Regions from separate parts of the Alistipes sp. DJF_B185 genome, predicted to be linked through region 1. Evidence: riboswitches for the same ligand, from Rfam matches in the RefSeq annotation. Region 1 holds a riboswitch; the other holds the start of a gene.

Region 1 (4,061 bases):
GGCCCGGATTCCCCGAATCAACCGGCTCCACGAATCGGCCGCCCGGCCTGCTTTTCCCAAGCCAAGATCCCGCGGACCGGCATCCGATCCGGATTTTCAAGCCCCCGCCGGCAGTCCTCAGAGACTGCCCCGGCTTTCCCAAGCCACCGAACCGACCATAAGCGGAAACGGCGTCCACCCTGAGTTCAGTGGACGCCGTTTTTATCGGCCTGCCGGACCGCCGAATAGCGATACCTGCGAGACCGCCCCGGCCGCTCCGGACTTTTCAGCCCTATCTCCGAACGGCTCTGCGACTCCGCCGCTCCGGATTACTCCCTGCAACAGCGAACGTTATAGCCGTATGCCGCATCGGATTTCGAAGAAGACTGCGGCTGGAGCAGTTTGCCCGTACTGAGCTTTTTCGAAATATAGAAACAAGAGATCGTGTTTCCCGAACGATAGTTGGACCAGTAATGCCCCGTACGGGTCGTAGCGAGACCGGCGAGATTGCCCTTGTCGCGGTTACGGTAACCCGACGTCGGGTACCAGTCCCTCAGATCGCCGAAAATGTAGGTCATGCCGTACTTCTCCCCATCCCATTCCGAGGTTCCGTCCACATAGCGGTCCTGATCGTCCGCAAAATCGTCCCACGTATCGCGGTCCGGCACCTTATACCCCACGGGGCACGGATCGTAGCAGGTTTTCGCGGTATTCCACAAATCGGCGCGGGGCTTGGCCAGCCAGTCGTAAACTCCGGTCGCACCCTTGTTCGAAAGGAACGAAAGCGGATGCGCCGCGGCGTATTCCAGTGTCGAAACGGCCGCCCCGCTCTCCTGCTTCCACGCATGCGTATCGGCGAAGGCCGGATTGACGACCGAATTTTCCGCCGCCTGCGCAAAAGCAGTCGCCGAGGTTTCGGTGGCCGTACCCCCGCAGAACGGGTCCTTGCGGCCCCACTGGTAATAGAGTCCGTAAGCCTCGGCCGATCCGGGCGTCGTGCCGACGGCTCCCAGCGAACGGTCCAACAATACGCGGCCGTTGGCATAGGTCACCATCCGAGGTTCCGGCGTGAACCAGAGATGCCAGCTCCACACGATCTCCCCCGCGGCATCCGCAAGCGCGATGACGGCATTGCCCTTCGCGGCGCCTGCCGCCGTAAAGAAGATGCGGCCTTTTCCGGCATCGAGCGAAACGGCCGAAATTTCCTGTTCCAGCCCTTTCGTCACCCAAAGCCAGTCGGCTTTCATGCCGTCGGCAAGCGCGATCGCGGCATCGTCTCCGCTGCCGTTGCCGCGCACCGTAGCGTCGAACATATACTCGCCGGCCTCGCTGACGATATAGCAGTTGGCGGTTCCGTCCCGGCTCAGGTCGATGGCCGTCACCGGCGCCTGCACGGCCGTCAATGTCGGCGTAGTCGCACTCCACGGCTTGCCGTTGCGGTCGGTGACGGTCAGCGTCACGGCCGTTTCCGACGGAGTTGCGGACGCCGTAACATCGAGCGCGCCTGCGTAGGCATCCCCCTCGCGCCCGGCAGAGACGACAACCGTCCAACCGGAGAGGGCCTCATCAGGCTCGGCGGCGAAAGTCAGCCCCTCCAGATCGTCGCCCGTCACCGTGAAGGCGAGCCGCTTCTGCTCCCCGACCGTAAATTCGACGGGATTCTCCCCGGCGAACGAGATTTTCAGTTCGACCGGTTTCTGTTCCGGTTCGTTGTCGTTACAGCCCGATGCAAACAGGGCCAGCAAACATCCTAAGATCAGTTTTTTCATCTTTTATCCGTTTTTGGTTGAACACTGTTCCGTTCCGGCGGACCGCAAAGATGAAAAGGCACACTCCGACGCACACGCAACAAAGCGCGCGCAGTCCGGCATCCGAGGTTGTTTTCGACACACTCAATACGTTCGGTTGAAAATGACCCAAGACCTGCTCCATTCACCGTAGAAGCGAAATCCGTATAATCGCGACGGCAGGTCTTCTGACTCGCCCTTCTCTCCGGCGCCTTCCCGGTCCGCGGAGGACCAGTGGCCAAGAATGCCGGAAAATAACTTTCAATCAAGAAAGCCGGGCACACAGCAACGGGAATTGTTACCGATTCTCACGGTATTCCCTTTTAATTCCCGGCGACCGCAAAGGGACCGGGAAACCGTAGCGAAGACAAAGGTAGCACAATCCCTCAAATAAACAAAAAAACCGCAGCCGGAATTCGGGCTGCGGTACAAATCCCCTCCGTACCGTCAGCCGCCGGGTCCGAGCGGCGCCATGATCCGCCGGACCTGTCCGGTGTTGTCCATCACGCCGCAGCGGAATCCGGCACGCGGTTGTCGGCCGGCGGGTCCGAATCAGGGCCGCGCCCTGCGCACGGTCGAATGCCTTCGGCACGTAACCGCCCCCGATCACCGGCATCGAGACCTGCGCCAGCCCCAAGCCGTCGCCGATCATATAAATCAGCGTCACGGCCCCCTTCGGCGGTTTTTCCGCATCCGCGCACGCCGCAGTCAGCAGGCAAAGCGCAAAAAACAAAACCCCTTTCCTTATATCGGCAGCGAAAACAGCTGGAATTTGCCGACTTTTTACTACATTTACACCACTTTAACCACCTTGCAACATGGATGTAAAGATCGCCCCCGACTGGAAAGAGCTGCTCGCTCCCGAATTCGAAAAACCCTACTTCGCCGACCTCACGCAGTTCGTACGGCAGGAATACGCCACGCGGCGCATCTATCCGCGCGGCAGCAACATCTTCCGCGCCTTCGACAAATGCCCGTTCGACAAGCTGAAAGTGGTCATCATCGGTCAGGACCCCTACCACGGGCCCGGACAGGCCAACGGACTCTGCTTCTCGGTAGGCGACGGCCTGCCGTTCCCGCCCTCGCTGCAGAATATCTTCAAGGAGGTCGCCGACGACACCGGAACGCCCCCTCCCGCGACGGGCAACCTCGACCGCTGGGCCGAGCAGGGCGTACTGCTGCTGAACGCCGTGCTGACCGTCCGCGCACACGAAGCGGCGTCGCACGCGGGCCGCGGCTGGGAAACCTTCACCGACGCCGTGGTACGCACGATCTCCGAACGCAAACAGGGCATCGTTTACATGCTTTGGGGCAGTTACGCCCAGAAGAAAGGCGCCATCGCCGATCCGCAGCGGAACTTCATTCTCAAGGCCGTACACCCGTCGCCGCTCTCGGTCTACCGCGGATTCTTCGGTTGCCGCCACTTCTCGCGCGCCAACGAATATCTCCGCAGCATCGGCAAGGAGCCGATCGTGTGGTGAACCGTCGCCTGCCGGTCCGGTCTTGCCGGTCGTCGTATCGGTCGTCGTATCGGTCGGAAGTTTCCGCCACCTCAGGCGGCGCGGGGACTTCGGCCTGCGCCAATCCGGGATCGCCTGACTACGCTCTGCCCCGGAACAAGCGCCGGAGTAGCGCCCGTACCCGGCCCGGCAATCAGACATATACGACAACCGGAGCCGCAAAACGGTTATCCGACCAAACAATACAGCAATAAAACCACACGCAGCGCATAAGTCCGTTCCGGAAACATGAAAACACGAACAGCCACCAATTCGTTTCGGGCATGGATGCTCGCGGCGCGGCCCAAGACGCTGACGGGAGCCGCCGTACCGGTGATGCTGGGCTGCGCTTTAGCCGCTTCGGACGGAGATTTTCACCTGCTGCCCGCCGTGTTGTGCCTGCTGTTCGCCTTCCTGATGCAGATAGACGCCAACCTCATCAACGACCTCTGGGATTACCTCAAAGGCTCCGACGGCAAAGACCGGCTGGGACCCGAACGGGCCTGCGCGCAGGGCTGGATCACACCCCGCGCCATGCGTCGCGGAATCGCCCTGACGACCGCGGCCGCCTGCATCACGGGCTGCGGACTGCTCTTTTACGGCGGCTGGTGGCTGATCGCCGTCGGCGCGCTTTGCGTCGCATTCGCATTTCTCTACACGGCGGGCCCCTATCCGCTGGCCTACCACGGGTGGGGCGACCTGCTGGTGCTGGTTTTCTTCGGATTCGTCCCCGTCGGCTGTACCAGTTACGTTCTCAGCGGCAGCTGGACATGGCAGACGGGCGTCATTTCGGCGG
Region 2 (4,061 bases), on a different contig from region 1:
GTAGTCGAACACCTGCGGCGCGAATCCTTCCGGCAACTCCTGCCGTCCCGAATACCAGCCGACGTGCAGGACCGGCAACTCCTGCCGCACGACCTCCGCCAGCCGGGCGATCCGGTGCGGCGCGGCATCCCCGCCCATAAAGCAGACGCAGGTCACCGAACGGCCGTACCGTTCCAGCAGGGCGCGCAGTTCCGCGGCGTCGAGCACATGCCCCGCATCGGCCTGCAGGTGGGGGCTATGACACCCCGGACAGCGGTTCGGGCAGTTGGCGATGTTGATCGCCAGCGTCGTCTCGCCCGGAATCTCCGCGAATACGATGTCGAAATTGTAGTATCGGACTACTGTTTCCGGAGCTGTCATACGGCCTCCTGAGCGGGCGAACTTTTCTGGCCGGCCGATTCTTTCTGTGCGAACGGTTCCCGTTGCGGGTGCGGTCCCTCCTGCGGGTGTGCACCCTGCTGTCCGGGTGTTTTCGCGCCGCCCGCCGCCGGTTTCATGTTGCCGTAATAGCGGCGTTCGGCCTCCTGCTGGCGTGCGGCCGAGAAGTTCGAGACCCGTTTCATGTAGCCGATCACGCGCGTCAGGTAATCCAGATCGTCGCTATGGCATGCGGGACACGCTTTCAGATAGCGTTTGTCGATATGCCCGCACTTGTTGCAGACCGTATTGGGAATGTTGAACGTAAAGTAGTTGCAGCCCTCGGCCGCGGCCACGCGCAGCAGGTGGCGGTACTGCTCTTTCGAAAGATGCTCTTCGAGGTTCATGTGCAGCGCCGAGCCGCCCGTGAGGTGGTCGATGTAGCGGCGTCCGTGCAGCCGGAATTTGTCGACGACGTTCAGCGACTGGTCCTCGACGACGTAGAAATAGGAGTTGTAGCAGTCGCGCGGCACGGCGTATCCGTCCTCGCGGTCCCATTTGGCGTGCTTCACGCCGACGTTTTCGGCGGGGATCATCTCGCAGTTGAACATCAGCTCCTTGGTGCGGTATTTCTTGTTGTAACGCTCGATCAGCCCCAGTACGTTCTGCACGAAAGCGACGTAGTCGTCGTTGTCGTCGATGTGGATTCCCAGAAATTCGGCGGCTTCGACCAGTCCGTTTACGCCGATGGTCAGGTATTGGCGCGAAAGGTTGATGTAGCCCGCATCGAAGAGCGGCAGCATGCCTTTGGACTTCAGTTCCTTGAGGTTTTCGTTGTAAGCCGTCTGTACTTTGTGTACCAGATCCGTGATCTCTTCCAGATAGGTGAGATAGTGCATGCCGTTCTTCACGGCGTACTGGATGCAGCGGTTGAGGTTGATCGTCAGCACGCTCTTCGAGCCGGTCGAGACGCCGCCCGCGCCGAGCGTGTAGCTGAACCCGTTGTCCTGAATCTCGTTCCGCAGACGGCAGCAGCTCGACAGCGAGTCGGCGTTGTCGCTGATATAGGTGAAGAACGAGTGCCCCTCGGCGTACATCTGCGCCGTGATGTCGCCCCACTCCCGGTCCATCACGTCGCCGTCTTTGGTCAGCAGCGCCATCGTCTCTACCGGGAAAGTCAGCACGGTCTTGGTGCGCTCGCGGTTGAACCACCTCATGAAACGCTTCTGCAGCCACGACAGCGACTCCCAGTGCGGATGCGAACCGTCGGGAAATACGAACTCCCCGAACAGGCTTTCGAAGTAGTAGCGGTCGTAGTAGGCCACGTTCCAGAACACGGCTTGGAAGTTGCGCGCCCCGGTCGGCTGGTTGATCGAGTAGACGATCTGTTCGAAGCAGTCGGTGATTATCTTGTCTATTGTCCGGCGTTTCTTCGAGAGGTCGGCCACCTCGTCGGCCCGCTTGTAGTAATCTTCGCCGTACTCCTGCTCGATGAAATAGTTCATGTACATCAGGAATTCGGGCGTGGCGCATGCGCCCGAAAGCATCGACGACACGATGAAAACCATGTTGACGAATCCGCCGCAGAACGATTTGAGGTTCGTCGGACGGGTCGAGTTGCCGCCCACCGAGAGCGTGCCGCCCAAGAGCCACGGATACATGGTGATCGAGGCGCAGTAGTTGGCCATCGACGTCTCGTCGTTCTTGTAGATGAAGTGCTCCTTGAGCAGGTGCAGGTATTTGTCTGATAGCTCTTTGCCGTACATCTCCTTGATGCGGTCGGTCAGCAGGCGGCGGTTCAGGCGGATGAAGTTCTGCTTCGGCAGTTCGCCGATCAGCGTGGCGATATTCTTGTTTTCGACGTTGGCGTTGGCGTCGTATTTCGAGCCGGTCGCCGGGTTCGAGGCGTCGCAGTAGTTGATCAGAAATTCGAGTTTCTCGCGGTCTTCGCGCTCTTCGGTGTGTTTCTGGCGGTAGAGCATGTAGCTCTTGGCCACCGCGAAGTAACGCTCGGCCATCAGCGCCACTTCGACCTGATTCTGAATCTCTTCGACGCTCATGCCGTCGGACACGTGTACGCGGCTCAGTATCGACGTGATGTCGTCGTCGGTGGCGTAGCTGCCGACCGAAAGGAAGGCCTTGCGTACGGCGCGTTTGATTTTCTCGACGGAAAACGCTTTGCGCTTGCCGTCGCGTTTTACGATGTAAAGTTCGGAAATGCCCATATTTTCTCCTGTTTTGTTGTTGGCCGGTTATGCGATAAAGCCCGCTTTTGCCGGCGGACGGCCGCCTGAAAAGCATGGTTTCACCAAAAAAATCAGTGTAAAACAAAGTTGCTGCACCGCTCTATATCCCGAAAGCGGGTGCCGTATATCGGTCAGGCAGGTCTTCTGACTCGCTCCTTCCGCACGCCTTCCCGTCCGACGGACAGTGGCTCAGAGAGTGTGCGGAGCGCAACGGAGCTTACAGCTACGGGGATAGTCCCTGATTTGCACAGGAGTTCCCTTTTGATCCCAAGCCGGCAGCCGCCGGCGGGGAACCTTGACCGGGAGCAAATATAGAGATTGTTTCCGAGGCGGCAATCGTTCGGCGCTCCAATTAATGAACAAATTGTAAACAATACGGCCGACGGCGGCCTACGCGGAAAAAATATGCCGCGTCCGCCCTCATGCGGCGATTTTTCGCAAAAGCTGTCCGCATGCGCCTCTCTTTGGGGGCCGGGTGGCGCAAAACCGATAAATTTTGCTACCTTTGCCGCCGTATGAGAGCATCCGTCAAAAAGATATACGCTTCGTTCGGTCCCGACGCCTTGGTCGCGTTCTGGCTGGGCGTATGGTGGGTGTGCAACCTCTTTCAGGCCGGGCTTACGGAGCTGGCCAACGACGAGGCCTACTACCATATGTTCGCCGAAAACCTCTCGTGGGGCTATTTCGACCATCCGCCGATGACGGCGCTGCTGGTTTGGCTTGGGGAGCATCTCTTCGGCGGGGAGTTCGGCGTGCGGTTTTTCTTTACCCTGCTGCAGCCGCTTTACCTCTTTGTCTTCTGGCGCATCATCCGGCCCACAGATGCCGACCGCCGCGATGCGGGGCTTTTCGTCATGCTCTCGGCCGCGACGCTTATGTTGCAGTTGTACGGTTTTATCGCCGTGCCCGACGGTCCGCTGATGATGACCGCGGCGTTGTTCCTGCTCACCTTCAAATGGTTCACCGAAGGGCGGCGCGCGGCGTGGCTCTGGATGGGCGTGGCCATGGCGCTGATGGCCTACAGCAAGTACCACGGGGCGCTGGTGGTGCTCTTCGCGCTTGCGGCGACCCCCCCCCGCGTGTTCCTGCGTCCGACCCTATATCTCAGCGGCGCGGTGGCGCTGTTGCTGCTCGTGCCGCATTTCGTGTGGCAGTACGAGCACGACTGGGCGTCGCTGGCCTATCATCTGGCGGGGCGTAACTCGGTCTTCCGGCCCGGTTACGTCGCCGAATACCTGCTCAACCTGCTGGTCGTCTTCAACCCGTTCTTCGTGCCGCTCTATGTCCGGTCGTGGATCGCCGTGAAGCCGCAGAACGCCGTCGAACGCGCGCTGAAATTCATTCCGGCGGCGTTTATCGTCTTTTTCCTGCTTTCGACGCTGCGCGGATACGTCCAGCCCCAGTGGGTGATCGTCGCCGTGTTCGGACTGCTCTATACGCTCTTCACCTACGCCCGGC

The links. A riboswitch is a leader RNA that binds a small molecule or an ion and turns the genes downstream of it on or off. The one in region 1 is predicted to bind cobalamin.
Region 2: another riboswitch for cobalamin. It lies ahead of nrdD (anaerobic ribonucleoside-triphosphate reductase); the one in region 1 lies ahead of ACESTR_RS07750 (hypothetical protein).

Annotation. Positions count from the first base shown of each region.
Region 1 covers NZ_CAXUDY010000004.1:300,340-304,400, reverse strand. Annotated here, with positions in the region: gene ACESTR_RS07750 (hypothetical protein) at 309-1,748, opposite strand; cobalamin riboswitch at 1,927-2,142, opposite strand; gene ung (uracil-DNA glycosylase) at 2,585-3,247, shown strand; gene menA (1,4-dihydroxy-2-naphthoate octaprenyltransferase) at 3,515-4,061, shown strand, end outside.
Region 2 covers NZ_CAXUDY010000005.1:92,960-97,020, reverse strand. Annotated here, with positions in the region: gene nrdG (anaerobic ribonucleoside-triphosphate reductase activating protein) at 1-360, opposite strand, end outside; gene nrdD (anaerobic ribonucleoside-triphosphate reductase) at 357-2,582, opposite strand; cobalamin riboswitch at 2,720-2,916, opposite strand; gene ACESTR_RS08190 (ArnT family glycosyltransferase) at 3,119-4,061, shown strand, end outside.